2 regions of the Aneurinibacillus baijiui genome follow, and region 1 is predicted to be linked to the other one. Evidence: riboswitches for the same ligand, from Rfam matches in the RefSeq annotation. Region 1 holds a riboswitch; the other holds the start of a gene.
What was found. Region 1 has a riboswitch for cyclic di-AMP ahead of AB3351_RS21200 (potassium-transporting ATPase subunit F). Riboswitches for the same ligand answer to the same signal wherever they lie in the genome.
Positions count from the first base shown of each region.

Region 1 (7,896 bases):
TGCTGTTCTTTTTCAATCATTTGTAAGAAATCTTCCGGCGTCTTTTTTTTGCCTTCCTGACGCATAGCCTAAACCTCCAAAAGCCGCAGGCTGAGTGCAGCCTGCGGCTTGTTTTCTATTGTTTGCCCTGCTTTTGCAGAGCGATATTCAAGTGTAGTACATTCACACGCGGCTCACCGAAAATACCTAGCTGCCTGCCCTCAGTATGTTCGTCAACGAGTGCCGCAAGCGCTTGAGTGCTCATGCCGGTAGCCTTAGCAATGCGTGGAATCTGCGCTTTGGCCGCTTCCGGTGAGAGATGCGGATCGAAGCCGGATGCGGACGTTGTCAGCAGATCGGCAGGAATATTTCCGGATAGGGCCGCGTTTTCTTTACTTGCAGTCTTGGCTGCTTCTTGTATTCCCTTGATATAGTCTTCAGAAGCTACAGCGATATTGGTAGCTGCCGAAGCGGTCGGGTCGTAGGATGCGGCGGACAGGCGTGGATGGAACAATCCTTGTGATGTAAATTCTTGGGCCAACAGCTCTGAACCCACTGCCTTTCCATCCTTTTCAACAATGCTTCCCTGTGCCTGGTGTGGGAATATAACTTGTGCAATGCCGGTGGTAAGAAGCGGATAGAACAGGCCGCATATAAGCATCAGCACGATAGATGAGCGTAGGGCGACAAGTAATGACTTCATCATCTTCTCCTCATTTCCTTTTGTCGAATTATATAAAGACGGTTATGATCATATCGATGAGTTTGATCCCGATGAACGGAACCACTACACCACCAAGGCCGTAGATGAATAGATTTCGGCCCAGCAGGCGGTTGGCGCTCATCGGCTTGTATTTGGCACCTTTCATCGCAATTGGAATGAGCAGAGGAATGATCACTGCATTAAAGAGCAGCGCCGATAAAATAGCGGATTGCGGCGATGCGAGATGCATGATGTTCAGTGCGTCTAATTGCGGCAGAGCGAGAATGAACAGCGCCGGAATGATGGCAAAGTATTTGGCGATGTCATTAGCGATGGAGAACGTGGTCAGCGTGCCGCGCGTAATGAGCAACTGCTTGCCGATTTCGATAACCGACAGCAGCTTCGTCGGATCGGAATCAAGGTCAATCATATTGGCCGCTTCCTTCGCCGCCATCGTACCGGAATTCATCGCAAGTCCTACATCCGCTTGAGCAAGCGCTGGGGCATCATTCGTGCCGTCCCCGGTCATTGCCACCAATTTACCCTGAGCCTGTTCGCGCTTGATGGCTTCGATTTTATCTTCTGGTTTTGCTTCAGCGATATATTCATCTACACCGGCTTCTTGAGCGATGGTCGCAGCGGTGAGTGGATTATCACCTGTACACATGACGGTTTTGATACCCATTGCCCGAAGCTCAGCGAAGCGTTCCTTTAATCCCGGTTTGACAGTATCTTTCAAATGAATCAAACCAATAATTCGGTTATTCACCGCTACAGCCAGCGGTGTACCACCTGCCTTGGCGATGCGTGCAGCCTTTTCTTCAAGATCCATAGGGACACTTCCGCTTTGTGCGCTTATATACGATTTGATGGCATCTACGGCCCCTTTTCGAATGCGGGTTCCGTCGGGTAGATCAAGCCCGGACATGCGGGTCTCTGCGGTAAAGTCGATCACCTCAGCCTGGCTGTAGTTCGGCTCGCCCCAATCGCTCCCAAGACGATTCGCCAAATCAACAATGGAGCGCCCCTCAGGCGTTTCGTCTTTGACGGATGATTGCAGTGCGGCAAACGTAATGTCCCGCTCGGACAGGCCGCTTACTGGGATGAATTCGGCTGCCATGCGATTTCCGAATGTGATGGTGCCAGTTTTATCAAGGATCATTGTGTCAATGTCGCCAGCCGCTTCCACAGCTTTTCCTGACATGGCCAATACATTGAATTGTGTCACGCGATTCATACCGGCAATGCCAATCGCGGACAATAAGCCGCCGATTGTCGTCGGAATGAGGCAGACAAGCAAAGCGATTAACGTCGCAACATCAAGCTGTACATGTAGGTAGTTAGCCAATGGTACAAGCGTAATAATGACGATAAGAAAGATAAGGGTCAGCACAGCAAGCAGTGTGGTCAGTGCGATTTCATTCGGTGTCTTCTGACGCGAAGCGCCTTCGACAAGTGAGATCATGCGATCAAGGAACGATTCACCGGGGTCCGTCGTCACTTTTACGATAATATAGTCGGAGACGACGCGTGTACCGCCGGTAACAGAAGAAAAATCGCCGCCGGCTTCCTTAATCACCGGGGCGGATTCCCCAGTGATGGCCGATTCGTCAATGGAGGCGAGACCCTCGATGATTTCGCCGTCCGAAGGGATCAAATCTCCGGTATCAACTCGGACGATGTCTCCTTTGCGAAGCTCGGTCGATGCTACTTCCTTGGTGCTGCCATCTTTTTGCAGCAACTTAGCCATCGTATCTGCTTTGGTTTTGCGCAGCGTATCCGCCTGTGCCTTGCCTCGGCCTTCCGCCAATGCTTCCGCAAAATTAGCAAACAGCACAGTAAACAAGAGAATGAGAAAAACGGAAACATTGTACCCGCGGCTTACCGTGCTTGCACCGAATGCATCCGGTGCAAACGAAAGAATGAGCGTAATGAATGTACCCACTTCGACGATAAACATGACAGGGTTTTTGATCATCACAAATGGATGTAACTTTTTAAATGAGTCAACGATTGCCTGCGTGACAAGCTCACTTGTGAGCATTTTTTTCTGCTTACTCCCCATATAGCATCCTCCTTATTTCCACATGCTCAAATGTTCTGCGATCGGCCCGAGCGCAAGAGCAGGGAAGAAGGTAAGTGCGCCGATCACAAGAATCATTACCAACAGAATAAACGTAAACAGTGCTGAATCGGTCCGAAATGTCCCGGCTGTTGCCGGAACCAGACGCTTGGCGGCCAGTGAGCCTGCAATCGCCAGCAGAGCCACGATCGAGATGTAGCGACCAAACAGCATGACAAGCCCGATTGCCATATTGTAAAAGTTCGTATTCGCACTAAGACCTGCAAATGCCGATCCGTTATTTGCGGCTCCAGATGTAAAAGCATACAGCACTTCAGAGATGCCGTGCGAGCCGGGGTTAAGGATTGAGGCCATGGATTCAGGCCGCAGGAACGCGATAGCGGTCGGCACCAGAATAATGACCGGATGAGCGAGCAGTGCGATGGAAGCCAGCTTGATTTCCTTGCCTTCGATTTTCTTGCCAAGAAATTCTGGCGTACGACCGACCATTAATCCGCAGATAAAGACCGTCAGAATAACGTACAGCAATCCGTTTAATAGGCCGACACCGTCACCGCCAAAGACGTTGTTAAGCATCATCTGAGCAAGTGGCACCAGCCCGCCCAGCGGTGTAAGAGAGTCATGCATGTTGTTGACAGATCCCGTTGTGGCCGCTGTCGTTACCGTCGTGAACAGCGCGGATTGGGAATAACCAAATCGTACCTCCTTGCCTTCCATGTTGCCGGAGATGCCTAGTGCATCCAGGGCCGGTGTCCCTTTGTATTCCGAAAGAAAGACGACAGAGAGCATCATAAGAAACAGGATTGCCATGGTGGCGAATACCGTCCAACCCTGGCGCTTGTTTTTGATCATGACACCAAAGGCATAGACGAGAGCTGTCGGTACAAGCATCATGCAGAGAATATGCACCAGATTGGTCAGCGGCGTCGGATTCTCGAACGGATGGGAGGCGTTCATACCGAAGTAGCCCCCGCCGTTTGTTCCGATATGCTTAATGGATTCAAGCGAAGCGACCGGGCCGCGTGTGATCGTCTGCTGTGCACCTTCGATGGTTGTTGTTGTCTGGGCGCTATCGAGTGTTTGTGGCGCTCCCTGAAATACGAGAAATAGGGCCACGATTAGGGAAAGCGGAAGAAACACACGGAACAGCGAGCGAACCAGATCCACATAGAAGTTTCCAAGATGTATCTGGCGTGCGCTGATTCCGCGAATGAAGGCGATTGCCACGACCAGACCGGTCGCTGCCGATGTAAACATCGGGAATGTGATCGCAAGCATTTGCGATAGATACGAAAGCCCATTCTCACCGCTGTAGGCCTGCCAGTTTGTGTTGGTAATAAACGAAGCGGCGGTATTAAAGGCAAGCGCGCTTGGCATATTGTCGATGCCGTCTGGATTAAGCGGCAGGTACTTCTGCAGGCGAAGTACGGCATACATCAGCAGCACCATAACGAAGTTAGAGAGCAGCATCGCAGTTACATACTGTTTCCAGTTCATTGTCTCGGTCTCACGAACACCCATCACGCGATAGAAGAGGCGTTCGATGGGACCGAATATTCGGTCTAGCGTTGTTTTTTCATAATCAAATACGCGAACGAGATAGCTGCCTGCCGGTTTTACCAGCAGGATGATCAGAAGCAGTGTAGCAGCTACCTGAAGAATTCCTGTACTCATTGGCGAGCCTCCTAAATATAAAGACATCACATTAAAATTTTTCTGGTTTGATAAGAACAAAGCATAAGTACAAAATCATAGCCAAAGCAATCAGCAGGATCATGCCCACTTCATTCACCTCCTTCATGTACGGTCACAGAATTCTGTAAAACCGATGAAAAGTAAAAATGACAATATGAATACTCCGATGATCACAACATCATTAAACATAACGAAAGCCCCCTTTCTCCTACATATCCGCAAAAAAAATAGACCGATGCCGCTTTTATCCGATGAACCGCATAGGGAAAGAGAGCCAGGGGACGAGCGCTGTGCAGTCAATCCAAGAAAAGGATCAACGAAACACCAACGCTTGCCGGCCTAATGGCTTGCTTGCGGTTATCTGTCGGAGAAAAAGCGTCACCGGTCTACGGAATGCCTGCCCATCACCCCGGGTGCGGGCCTACACTCTGTCCACCTGTTCTTCTTCATCAAAACAGTGCTATGAAATTATGGCAAAACAAAAAGACCTGCAAGTATCTTGAAGGGGTTCTTTGTTTCCGTAATGCGGCAACAAAAAAACCTCCTCAAATAGGCGGTCTTTAGACCTCCCTCGCTTTAGCCGACGAAGTTAGCTGACGGGTAGGATGGCGAAAGAGTAACTCTCATCCCTCCTTACAAGTGTAAGGATTAACCCCAAAAGATTGGGTCCTCCGCTTCCGAGTGATTCGGAACTAGGCCAGATATGCAGTTGCTGTATGTGCTTTATTATACGAGCAGAAGAATTAAAAAATAAAACGGGAAATACGAAGGAAAATCCACTTTTTTTAGACAATAGTGGATAAGTAAGCGGTAAAATTAAACATATTCACACGCAATCTCTTTTTCTCTTTCAATTTCTCGTGTTTACTTGTATGTGTAGTAAGGAGTGATGGTATTGGAGCGAGTTGTCTTCACAAATGTACGTAATAAAATGTTAGTCGGACACTTATATCCGGCAGAATCAAGATCAATCATTATCATGGCTCATGGATTCATGTCAGATAAAATATCAAGAGGACGGTTTGAGCGGCTGGCAGCATCATTTAACCATGCCGGTTATGCTGCGCTTGCCTTTGATTTCAGCGGCTGCGGTGAAAGCGAGGACGAGATCATCACAGCAGAGAAGCAGGTGGATGATTTGCGAGCGGCGATGCACTTTGTCAAAGGAAGAGGATATGAGAGGATTGCACTATATGGACATAGTCTCGGCAGCTTAATCTGTCTTCGAGGTTATACGCGAGATATCGTAACCATGGTATTATCCGGCGCCTTAACCGACGCAATGCAGTACGAGTGGGATGACTATTTTACAAAAGAACAAATGTATGAATTAGAAAAGTACGGCTTGATTACGGTACACAGGGAAGAAGGGGTGCGAAGAATCATTAGGCTTGATCAGCAAATGCTTCATGATTTTGCGAAGATTGACCAGGCATCCCTCTTGCAGCCGATTGCGTGTCCGGTATTGCTGATCCATGGCAATCATGAGAGCGATGCAGAAGAGAAGCTACTGCTGGAGCGGTCAAGTCGTGCGCTTATGTATTTGCCAAAAAACTCTGAGTTGATGGTCATAGAAGGGGCTGCACACAGCTTTATCGAACACATGGATGAGCTAGAACAAGCTGCTTGTGCATGGTATAACACGCATATGAAAAAATAAGATAAAGAGCGTAAAATCGAGAAAAAATAAGAATAGAGAAGATATAATTTGATAAAGCCTGTTATATTTTAAAATTTATTCCTTTACAAAAGATTCAAGCCGGACGTAAGATGATTTCAACTTCAGCTAACTGAATAAAAATTTCCAGCTTGATCGCTGAGTCCCAATAGGGAGCGGGGGAACCAATCGCGGCGCATAGTACAGCCAGTGCCGTATGGGGTGAATCTCGGGAGACCGAGTAGGGCGACTCTCACGTCCGAATCCGTCAGCTAACCTCGTAAGCGTGTAGAGAGAGGAGGGTGTTGTTGTGATACCATGACAGCTTCTTTGCTGTGCTTAGCAAAAGCCGCATGAAGAGACCTCTTCGTACGGCTTTTTTGTACTTCAAATAAAGATAAAAACAAAGGAGTTTTGGAAGAGAATGGCGCAGTCAAGCAAAAGCAAAATGGAAGCAGCAATCAGTGAAGCCTATATTAAATTCTTGCGCGAAATTCTCGGCAAAGGGCCGAAAGAAACAAAAACATATATTATTAAAGACATGGTTATGATCCGGCTCAAGGAAGTGCTGACCCAGGAGGAGAAGGCGCTGGTGTGCATCGAGAGCGGGAAGCCGCTTGTTAAAGAGATGCGGCGGATTCTGCGTGAATCCAACAGTGAAAAGACGAAAGTGATCATCTCCGGTATTACCGGATGTCAGGTCATCTCCAGCCACAGCGATATTAGCACGAAGCTAGGAGAGCAGATCGAAGTATTTATTCTTGATTGTGATCTAGAAAAGGAATTGAGAATAAAAGAGGTTGGATAGATTCATCAGGAAGACTGAACACAGGGATCGGACAAAGCGCCCGGTGTTACGTATACCTGCGGACTCTTGTGGGATTCCGATGCCGATTGATTATCGATTGGTATGGGGATCGTGTGAGAGACCGCAGGTTTTTTGTTTCATCATGAAATATCGATGATATAAAAGGAGAGAAAAGGATGAATAGGGCTATCGTGGGTCGCCATGAATATGTGCTTGTCTGTACGTCGAACCGGGGTGGTGAAGTATTTCTACGGAAGCTGCAGGATGTAGGTCAGCCGTTTTTAGCACTGGTGCATGAAGAAGAGGACGAAGCGTATTTCCGGGCATGCGGATATGAATCGATCATCAGGGTAAGAGATATCAACGTAGGGAGCCTGCTGCCGCTATCTTGTAACGCCCAACAAAAAACGGCTCAGCACACTTTACTATAGCTTAGGCGCCAGTCACGTAATCTATAGTGATACAGGAAAAGTTTCTTTTTTAATCCTGCAATAAAACGACAGCTCCTATCGTTTCTTTGCCCGTTTCGTATTTATTTTTGCGGAATGGGCATTTTTTTGTGAAAAAAGCGAACGCGATCCTTCTTTCGTGCCAATATAGAGGTGTAGAGCGTAAGGAGGAATGACGGATGGAGGAACAAAACGAATACCGCACACTCATCGCACGCACGCTTATAGGAGAACGTGAAGCATATGGTGAGTTATATGAAAAAACAATTGACCGCGTCTATAAAGCCGTCCACTTCCTGATTGAGGATAAATCTGATGTGGAGGATGTGATACAGGATATTTATATTCAACTATACCGCTCACTGGTTGGCTTTGATCAGACACGCTCTTTTCTTCCGTGGTTGATGGGGATTGTCATGCGTCAGGTAAGCGCCTATCGAAGGAAGAGATGGATGCGGTTTCGCATCGCCAAAAAAGCAGAACTACAGCCGCAGCCAATGGAAAGTGATTTCACAAACGATG
Region 1 is NZ_JBFTXJ020000017.1:42,491-50,386, forward strand. Features, by position in the region: gene AB3351_RS21180 (universal stress protein) at 1-65, opposite strand, end outside; gene kdpC (potassium-transporting ATPase subunit KdpC) at 116-685, opposite strand; gene kdpB (potassium-transporting ATPase subunit KdpB) at 711-2,747, opposite strand; gene kdpA (potassium-transporting ATPase subunit KdpA) at 2,760-4,439, opposite strand; gene AB3351_RS21200 (potassium-transporting ATPase subunit F) at 4,471-4,566, opposite strand; cyclic di-AMP (ydaO/yuaA leader) riboswitch at 5,024-5,169, opposite strand; gene AB3351_RS21205 (alpha/beta hydrolase) at 5,356-6,120, shown strand; cyclic di-AMP (ydaO/yuaA leader) riboswitch at 6,265-6,420, shown strand; gene AB3351_RS21210 (Na-translocating system protein MpsC family protein) at 6,542-6,925, shown strand; gene AB3351_RS21215 (hypothetical protein) at 7,102-7,356, shown strand; gene AB3351_RS21220 (sigma-70 family RNA polymerase sigma factor) at 7,554-7,896, shown strand, end outside.

Region 2 (7,896 bases), on a different contig from region 1:
AAAGAGTAAAGCGGACGGCTCTGCATTTTGCAGGGCCGTTTCCTGCATTTGGACTGCAAATTATAAACTTTATGTGAACGTTACGATTTTCACAATAATTATTACAATCAAACATGTTATAATGTTGTTAAAGCGTTTTCATGAAAGGAGTATTGATTCCATGATGGGCGAAGCGGATGCGGCAAGTCATCCGAAACTATATGAAATTAGGTTGTTAATTTGTGTAGCACAGGCAGATGGATATCTAGACGATGAAGAGATGCAGCGGATTTTTCAGCAGGTAAATCTAGATGTTTTTACCGTAAGAGAAAGACAGATCTTCCATGATGATTTAGAGAATCCAAAGAACGCAGAGGAACTGGCCTTAGAGGTAAGTCCGTATTTAGACCATACCGAAAAGATGGTTCTTATTCGTAAGATGTTCAAGCTGGCTGCATTGGATAAAGATATTGCGCAAGAAGAAATTGCGATGATTTATTGCATCGGCAAAGCGCTTGGTCTAACTGAATATACGATCAAGCAAATAAAAGAATGGGTCATGGAGGGAATTACCTGGCAATCACGTTGGAGCGGGATTGTCCAAGACGCTATGGTATCAAGTGATAAAAAAGCTCCTCTTTGAATCTATATAATATAGAAGGAAAACGCATACATTTGTCGAATCTATAGGGCAGGAAAAGGTAAAACTGCAGAAAAGTGGAGGCGAATGTATGGGTAATGAAGTAGCAGCAAAGACAAAAGTTCTTTTCGAAAAAGAAGGCCATCTGGCATACGTAACATTGAACCGTCCTGATGAGCTGAATTGTTTTGATTACGATACACTAGTGCAGCTCGAAAACACTCTTGATCAAATCCGCTTTGATAAAGAAATTCGAGCTGTTATTTTCACGGGTGCAGGTGAGCGGTCGTTCAGTTCGGGGGCGGATCTAAAAGAACGGCGTACAATGAGCGAAGAAGATGTGCGCAAGTTTATTCATAAAATTCGTTCGGTATTTGATATGGTAGAAGAGCTTCCACAACCAACGATTGCGGCAATTAACGGCTTTTGTTTCGGCGGCGGCTTTGAGCTTGCGCTTGCCTGTGATTTTCGCTACGCTGTCGACTCGGCAAAGCTTGGTATGACAGAAGTAAGCTGGGCGATTATTCCGGGGGCGGGTGGGACGCAGCGCCTGCCGCGCTTGATCGGAAAAGGAAAGGCAAAGGAACTTATTCTGACGGCACGAAAAATTGATGCGACTACAGCAGAACAGCTCGGAATCCTAAATGGGGTAGCATCGCGTGAAGAATTGCTGCCAAAGTGCCGGGAGCTAGCTGAAGAAATTATGCAGAACGGACCGCTAGCTGTCATTCAGGCGAAGTATGCGATCAATTATGGTATGGAAGTTGATGTAAAGACCGGTCTTAAAATCGAAACAAAAGCATATGAAGTTATCATTCCGACACAGGACCGTATAGAAGCGCTGAATGCATTCAGCGAAAAGCGTAAGCCTGAGTTTAAAGGAGAATAAATAAAGCAAGAGGCGTGTATATCCCGAGGACATACACGCCTTTTGCCATTAGTTTGCCTAGAATGCGACAAGACCCATATTTTTACGTACTCTGTCCATTGTTTTAGCGGCAATAGCGTGTGCCTGTTCCGCTCCATTTTTTAAGATATCAACAAGTTCTGGGCTTTCCATCCAGCGCGTATACTCATCTTGAATCGGTGTAAGTGCATTGACAACGACTTCGGCCAGATCTTTTTTGAAATCGCCATATCCTCGTCCTTCATAACGCTGTACAATCGTATCGATTGATTCGCCAGAGCATGCTGCATAAATAGTGAGCAGGTTGCTGACAGCCGGTTTATTCTGTTTATCGTAGCGCACGACGCCTTCTGAATCAGTGACAGCTCGTTTGATTTTCTTCGCAATCACATTTGGTTCATCTAACAGAGCAATATAGCTTCCGGCAGTTGGATTGCTCTTGCTCATTTTTTTCGTTGGATCATCGAGCGACATAATGCGACCGCCGAATTCTTGGATCATCGGTTCTGGAATTACGAATGTTTCTCCATACTTCTTATTGAAACGCATTGCCATATCCCTTGTGAATTCTAAGTGCTGCTTCTGGTCTTCTCCTACAGGAACGTGCGTTGTATTATAGAGAAGGATATCGGCAGCCATCAGCGCAGGATAGGTAAGAAGAGCGCCGGTAACGACTTCTTTGCCCGCCGACTTATCTTTATATTGTGTCATGCGTTCTAATTCCCCGATGTATCCCGTACACTGCATTAACCATCCAAGCTCTGCATGCTCAGGTACTTGCGATTGGATGAATAAAATCGATTTTTGCGGGTCGATTCCAATGCTTAAATACATGGCGGCTAACTGCATCGTATAGTCATGCAGTTCTTTGGCTTCTTTAGGCACGGTAAGCGAGTGAAGGTTAACGATTGAGTAGATGCAGTTTCCTTCTGTCTGTAGGTCAACAAAGCGCTTCATGGCGCCAATGTAGTTGCCTAATGTGAAATTTCCGCTAGGTTGTACACCAGAAAAGATCTGTTTCATATGTACATCACTCCTTCTATGTAAAAATAAATAAAAAAGACCCCACATCCGCAAGGGACGAGGAGCCGTGGTACCACCCTAATTAACCGGCATATGCAGCCAGTTCACTTCATTCCCGTATAACGGAGGGAGACCCGCCGCTGTCTACTAGTGCTGCTTCATTCGTTCGACAGGGAGCTCAGAAGTCCATTCAGTCGGGGAGTGCGTACCGGGCTTCCACCATCCCCGGCTCTCTATTACGTCTCGTTCCGCTTACTTCTCTTCATCATTGCCTATTGTATTCAAGGTAAGAATAATCATAATATAAAACACTATTGCATTTCAAGTGTTCACATAACATCGTGTTTATGAAGTTCTTCATAAATGCGTGGAACCAATTCTCGCGCAAAAAGCTTTTTTTCTGATATAGGAGAAGTGGGGTCACAATTTTGGAGATAACCATAAATAAAGCCTTCGAGTTGTTCATAGCTTGGTGGCCAAGAAGAAAACCAGCGTTTCACCTGCAGTAGGATGTCGGCTTGCAGCGAGTTGACCGTTTTATTATACATGCTGCACCTCATTTCTGAAATTTAGGTTATCTTCTCTATATACCCAAAAAACAAAACACCTCCCCAAACTTTTTTGGTGAGGTGCTATTTAGTGTATTGTTTCATTGACGTTTCCTATCTTTATTCTATTATGCAGGGTAGTTATCGTGATTCGTATGGCACTCTTCACACTCCGTTTTATACGATTCAGCTTGCTCAGATATTACAGATCCGCAACGAGCACATGTTTTCTTCGGAAGGTTGTTATAGAACTCAGATACTGGAATCATAGTTGACGCCTCCTTTTTTTATAATTGTAATATAACAGCATTCAATAATCAACTATCTGTTGTAATATAAATAAAAACATTTTTAGATACATGCTCTATTATTCTTCTTTATACATCCTTATTCTTCTCTTTTTATTATTTTTTCATTACTTTATTTATTTCTTCATTTTTATAAAGTTAATGAAATGATTCTTTTGTCTGTTGTATTACACACAATGTAAAAAAGCTTTGCCCATGAGAGGCAAAGCTTTTTTATGGTTTGTTTATAGTTACATTCGGGCAGGCGGCTGTCCGGATCGTGAGGAAGGCTGTGCCACTGCTTTTTGTTGGCGTAACTTATTAACACCTTGATAAAGGCTGAAGCCAGCGGCTGCAAGTTCAGAAATTTTGTCCGCCCAGCTAGTATCTTTCTTCACCATCTTTTCTTGGACGGTTTCTGAGGCAATTGTCAAGCCGCGTCCGATTGAATCTACAGCTTCAAAGCTGCTGTCAAGCTTATCCATTTTCACTGCAATATCGCTTGAAATGCGGTTCATCTCTCCTAAAGAGACATCGACACTTGCCATAAGGCGGTCAACATTACCTTGAACGTGCTGAACCGTCTCATCCGCATGTTTTACAAGTGGAATTAAATTACGGAAGAATAGCACCATGTATACGGTGAGCACAGCTACAGCGATTGCTATAACGATGACCGCGATTGTAATTGCTAACTCCATTACTGTCACCTCTTTTATTTAAGTTATTTATTTGTGTATTACCGCCAATTATAAAAAAATAAACACCCCGGCCTGTGTTGGACGGGGTGTACATGATTTATTTCGTTACGGTAATGATCTTGTTGTAGTGGCCGGGATGTGAATGATCCGGTTCACACAGTACAACAACATTCTCTTCGCTCTCAAGAACGGAGTTAACTTCAAGTGTTCCAATGCTTTGTGTGTTGATATCGAGACAAAAGTGTAGGCATTGATGTTTGTTGCCCATGATCTCCGCAGATACTTTCTTTAAAATTCCTTTGATCTCTTTTTTCTCCTGGTTTGTCTCTACGGTCACCGTTACTTTCTTTCCTGTCAGCCCCACTAAACACTTTCTTGCATCCTTTTGCAGTTCTTCAAGCGTTTTTGGCTTGCCTTCTTTTCTCAGTACACTCCTAAAAAAACTAACCATAATTCCTCTCCTTAATTTTGCCTGCGAGGTTAGCTGACGGATTCGGACATAAGGTTGGATGCCCTACACCAGAGGTGATTCACCCCTATTACGTGGGTCCCCCGCTCCAATTGGATTCGGCATTTGAATCATGATTGAATCATAATAAGGCACATCGATGTGAATTGTCAATTAGATTTTTAGCGTATAGGAGATACGTGCTTTCGACGCTTTCCCTTTGTTCGTTTTACTATTACAATAGGATAGGAAAACAAGGGGAACATGACGAATAGGTAGGAAAAGGCAACAGGAGGAGTTAATCATGGTACGACAATTCCTACGCAGAATGTTTGCGGGACGGAAAAACAATGAAGAACGTGAAACGATAACAGATGAGCATGAAGCCGAATGGACGGACGAAGTATGGGAGTTAGATGAAGAAGCAGGAAGAGAGTCTGCCGCTAAAGAAAATCCGTATGCAGCCAACCATGTAAGGAATGAGGAGCAAGCAGAGCCGCGTCTATATACGGTTACCCGCGATAAAATTGAACATCATAACTATAAGCAGATAAAGCGACTGGTTGAAGACATATTGGAAGAAGCCGAACAGGGGTATTGTCACAGGGGATGCCTACAACTTCGGCTTTCGCCGGAACTTCTAGAAGAGACGGACGAATTCTTCGGCAAGCGAATCGGAAAATATATCGAAGGGGCCGAACGGGAGACATATGATGCGACCGCTTTTTTTGATTGGACAGATGAAGAGACGGCGCGCATTTACCGCACATATACCCTACCTTCGTATCCAGAGAAGCAGCAGTCGTTTGTTCAGAGTCGCCTGGTGATGATTTATGATACGTGCGAAGCTTTGAATTGGGATGCCCGTCGGATTGCGGGAGCATTTGCTGAAGCGATCGAATGGCCGCTTGGAGAGGAAGATTTAGTAACGTTTGAACGCTGGTTGGCTACCATGTCGCAGCGATTGGCAGAGGAAGGGTACGAAACTGATGATGAAGAAGCGGCTGAGGAATATATAGAAGAAGATTTTTCTTATATTACGCCTGTCCAGATATCGCGTGAGGAAGTTGAGCGTGAAGATATTACGAAGCTTGTAGCTTTCTTCGATGGTATTTTATCTGATGGCGCGAAAATCCGGGAGAAAAAAGGTGGATTGGTATTTTCTTTTTACGGGTTTTCAGGTGAACTTGAAGATGTAATGCAGGATGAAGCTGTAAATGCCTGGGCCAGCCGCCTGGTTGAACAATACCCGTATGTCTTTTATTTCTTAAATGACGAGTACGTGCCAATGACACAGTTCGTTACTTCCATGGTGGTAACTGCACACATGGAAGGGGATCAAGTAGTCTATAATGAACAAGAGTTGGAAGAATTCATCCAGTTCATTCGTGGTGCACTCTCCCAACTGGCTGAGCGAAGCGGAGAGAGTCCATATCAGGTAATTAATGAATTTGAACAGAAGCTATTCCAGTCATAAAAGCTGGCGCCTACATTACTATGAATAGTAAGGACGAGATAGTATGGAAGAAAATAAGCAAGCGCAATTACAGAAAGAGACGCATAAGAGAGTAATCGAGGAACTAGAACGCTCGCTTCCGGAAGGCTGGAGGGTGGAGGGCAACAAAAGCGACCTTGAGCAGATAAGGATTCTCCACAGTCAGCTTGGTGAAGGCGATATGGCTGTCAAGTTGACTCCGTTGTTTGCTAAAGTGGAGCAATATGAATCAGATAAAGAGAAGTGGCTTGCAGAATTTACAGAGAAGGTTGTGCGTACTATCCGTGAAGCCGCACAAAAGCACAGGTTGGTCGGTCAGGAGCACAGACTCTATCCGGTGCTGCGCCACCCTTCTTTTACATCCGCAGAAAAAAACAAGGCGCTTGTATGGCGCGCACATACAGCCGAGAGTATCGTATTGTATGCTCTTGATTTGGAAGCAAGCTATACACTCATCAGCAAGGAGATGCTTGCTGAAGCAAATATGACAGAGGCAGCGCTCCATGAAAAGGCACTAGATAATTTACGACGACTAGAAAGTACGCCAAAGCAGGATAAGGTTGGCGATAATATTTTTTATTTCTTTAATGCAGAAGATAGCTATAGTGCCAGCCGAGTATTGAATGAGGATCTTCTTCTGTGGATGCGACAGAAGGTGAGCGGCAAGATGGGAGTCGCGCTCCCGCATCAAGATGTGTTGATTGTTGCGGATTTAGCGGACGCCAAGGGCGCATATATGCTAGCTCAGCTTACGGTTGACTTTTCTATGCGTGCAAGCGTTCCGATTTCCCCGATTCCGTTTATGTACGAGGATGGGGGGCTAGAGCCGTATATGGTAATGAAGAATCCGAAATCAAGACATAAATATCCAAGTCATGGCGGAAGGAAGAAGCGTCCGCCTGAGCAATAAACATCAAGAAGAGGGCCGACATGGGATCATGTCGGTTTTTGTTATTTTATATCGAAAGAATATTCTGTATTTTATCAAAAATAATATTTATTTTGTTAACGTTTTCATATATAGTAAGTGGTGGATTTAGATTATTAAATTAAAGGAGGCTTTTGTTCATGCAGCTAGCTTCTCCATCATTACACCCAAATGTTGAAAAATTCCTCAAGGAACCGAAAAAAATACTTGTCAATGGCCAGTGGATTGAAGCAGCGAGCGGTAAGACGTTTGCAACAATCAACCCAGCTACGAAGGAAGTATTATGTCAGGTCGCTGAAGGCGGCGCAGAGGATATTGACAAAGCGGTAAAAGCAGCGAGAGCAGCGCTAAATGGCTCATGGAGCAAAGTCAGTCCATCGCAGCGTGGACAGCTTTTGTACCGTCTGGCCGATCTAATTGAACAAAATGCGGAAGAGTTGGCACAGCTTGAGACATTAGACAACGGAAAACCAATTCGGGAGACAAGCAATGCAGATGTGCCATTGACTGTTGACCATTTCCGTTATTATGCGGGCTGGGCCACAAAGATTTACGGTCAGACAATTCCTGTATCTATACCGAATTATTTTAACTATACAAAACGTGAACCTGTTGGGGTCGTTGGACAGATTATTCCGTGGAACTTCCCGCTCTTGATGGCGGCGTGGAAGCTCGGTGCAGCGCTTGCATGCGGCAATACAGTTGTATTAAAGCCGGCAGAGCAGACGCCGCTTAGCGCGCTTCGCCTTGGTGAATTGATTATGGAAGCAGGCTTCCCGGAAGGTGTTGTAAATATCGTCACAGGTTTTGGCGAAGAGGCGGGTCAGCCGCTTGTCGAGCATTACGATGTAGACAAAATCGCATTTACCGGATCGACGGAAGTCGGACGCCTGATTATGCAGAAAGCAGCCGGAACACTCAAGAAAATATCGCTTGAGTT
Region 2 is NZ_JBFTXJ020000003.1:167,896-175,791, forward strand. Features, by position in the region: gene AB3351_RS07210 (YvrJ family protein) at 1-9, shown strand, start outside; gene AB3351_RS07215 (DUF533 domain-containing protein) at 161-622, shown strand; gene AB3351_RS07220 (enoyl-CoA hydratase-related protein) at 711-1,508, shown strand; gene trpS (tryptophan--tRNA ligase) at 1,566-2,549, opposite strand; T-box leader at 2,600-2,827, opposite strand; gene AB3351_RS07230 (hypothetical protein) at 2,879-3,097, opposite strand; gene yhfH (protein YhfH) at 3,226-3,366, opposite strand; gene AB3351_RS07240 (DUF948 domain-containing protein) at 3,636-4,085, opposite strand; gene AB3351_RS07245 (hypothetical protein) at 4,183-4,536, opposite strand; cyclic di-AMP (ydaO/yuaA leader) riboswitch at 4,540-4,668, opposite strand; gene AB3351_RS07250 (hypothetical protein) at 4,838-6,010, shown strand; gene AB3351_RS07255 (DUF1444 family protein) at 6,054-6,938, shown strand; gene AB3351_RS07260 (aldehyde dehydrogenase family protein) at 7,097-7,896, shown strand, end outside.
Region 2: it holds a riboswitch for cyclic di-AMP, as region 1 does, so the genes downstream of both, AB3351_RS07245 (hypothetical protein) here and AB3351_RS21200 (potassium-transporting ATPase subunit F) in region 1, are expected to answer to the same signal.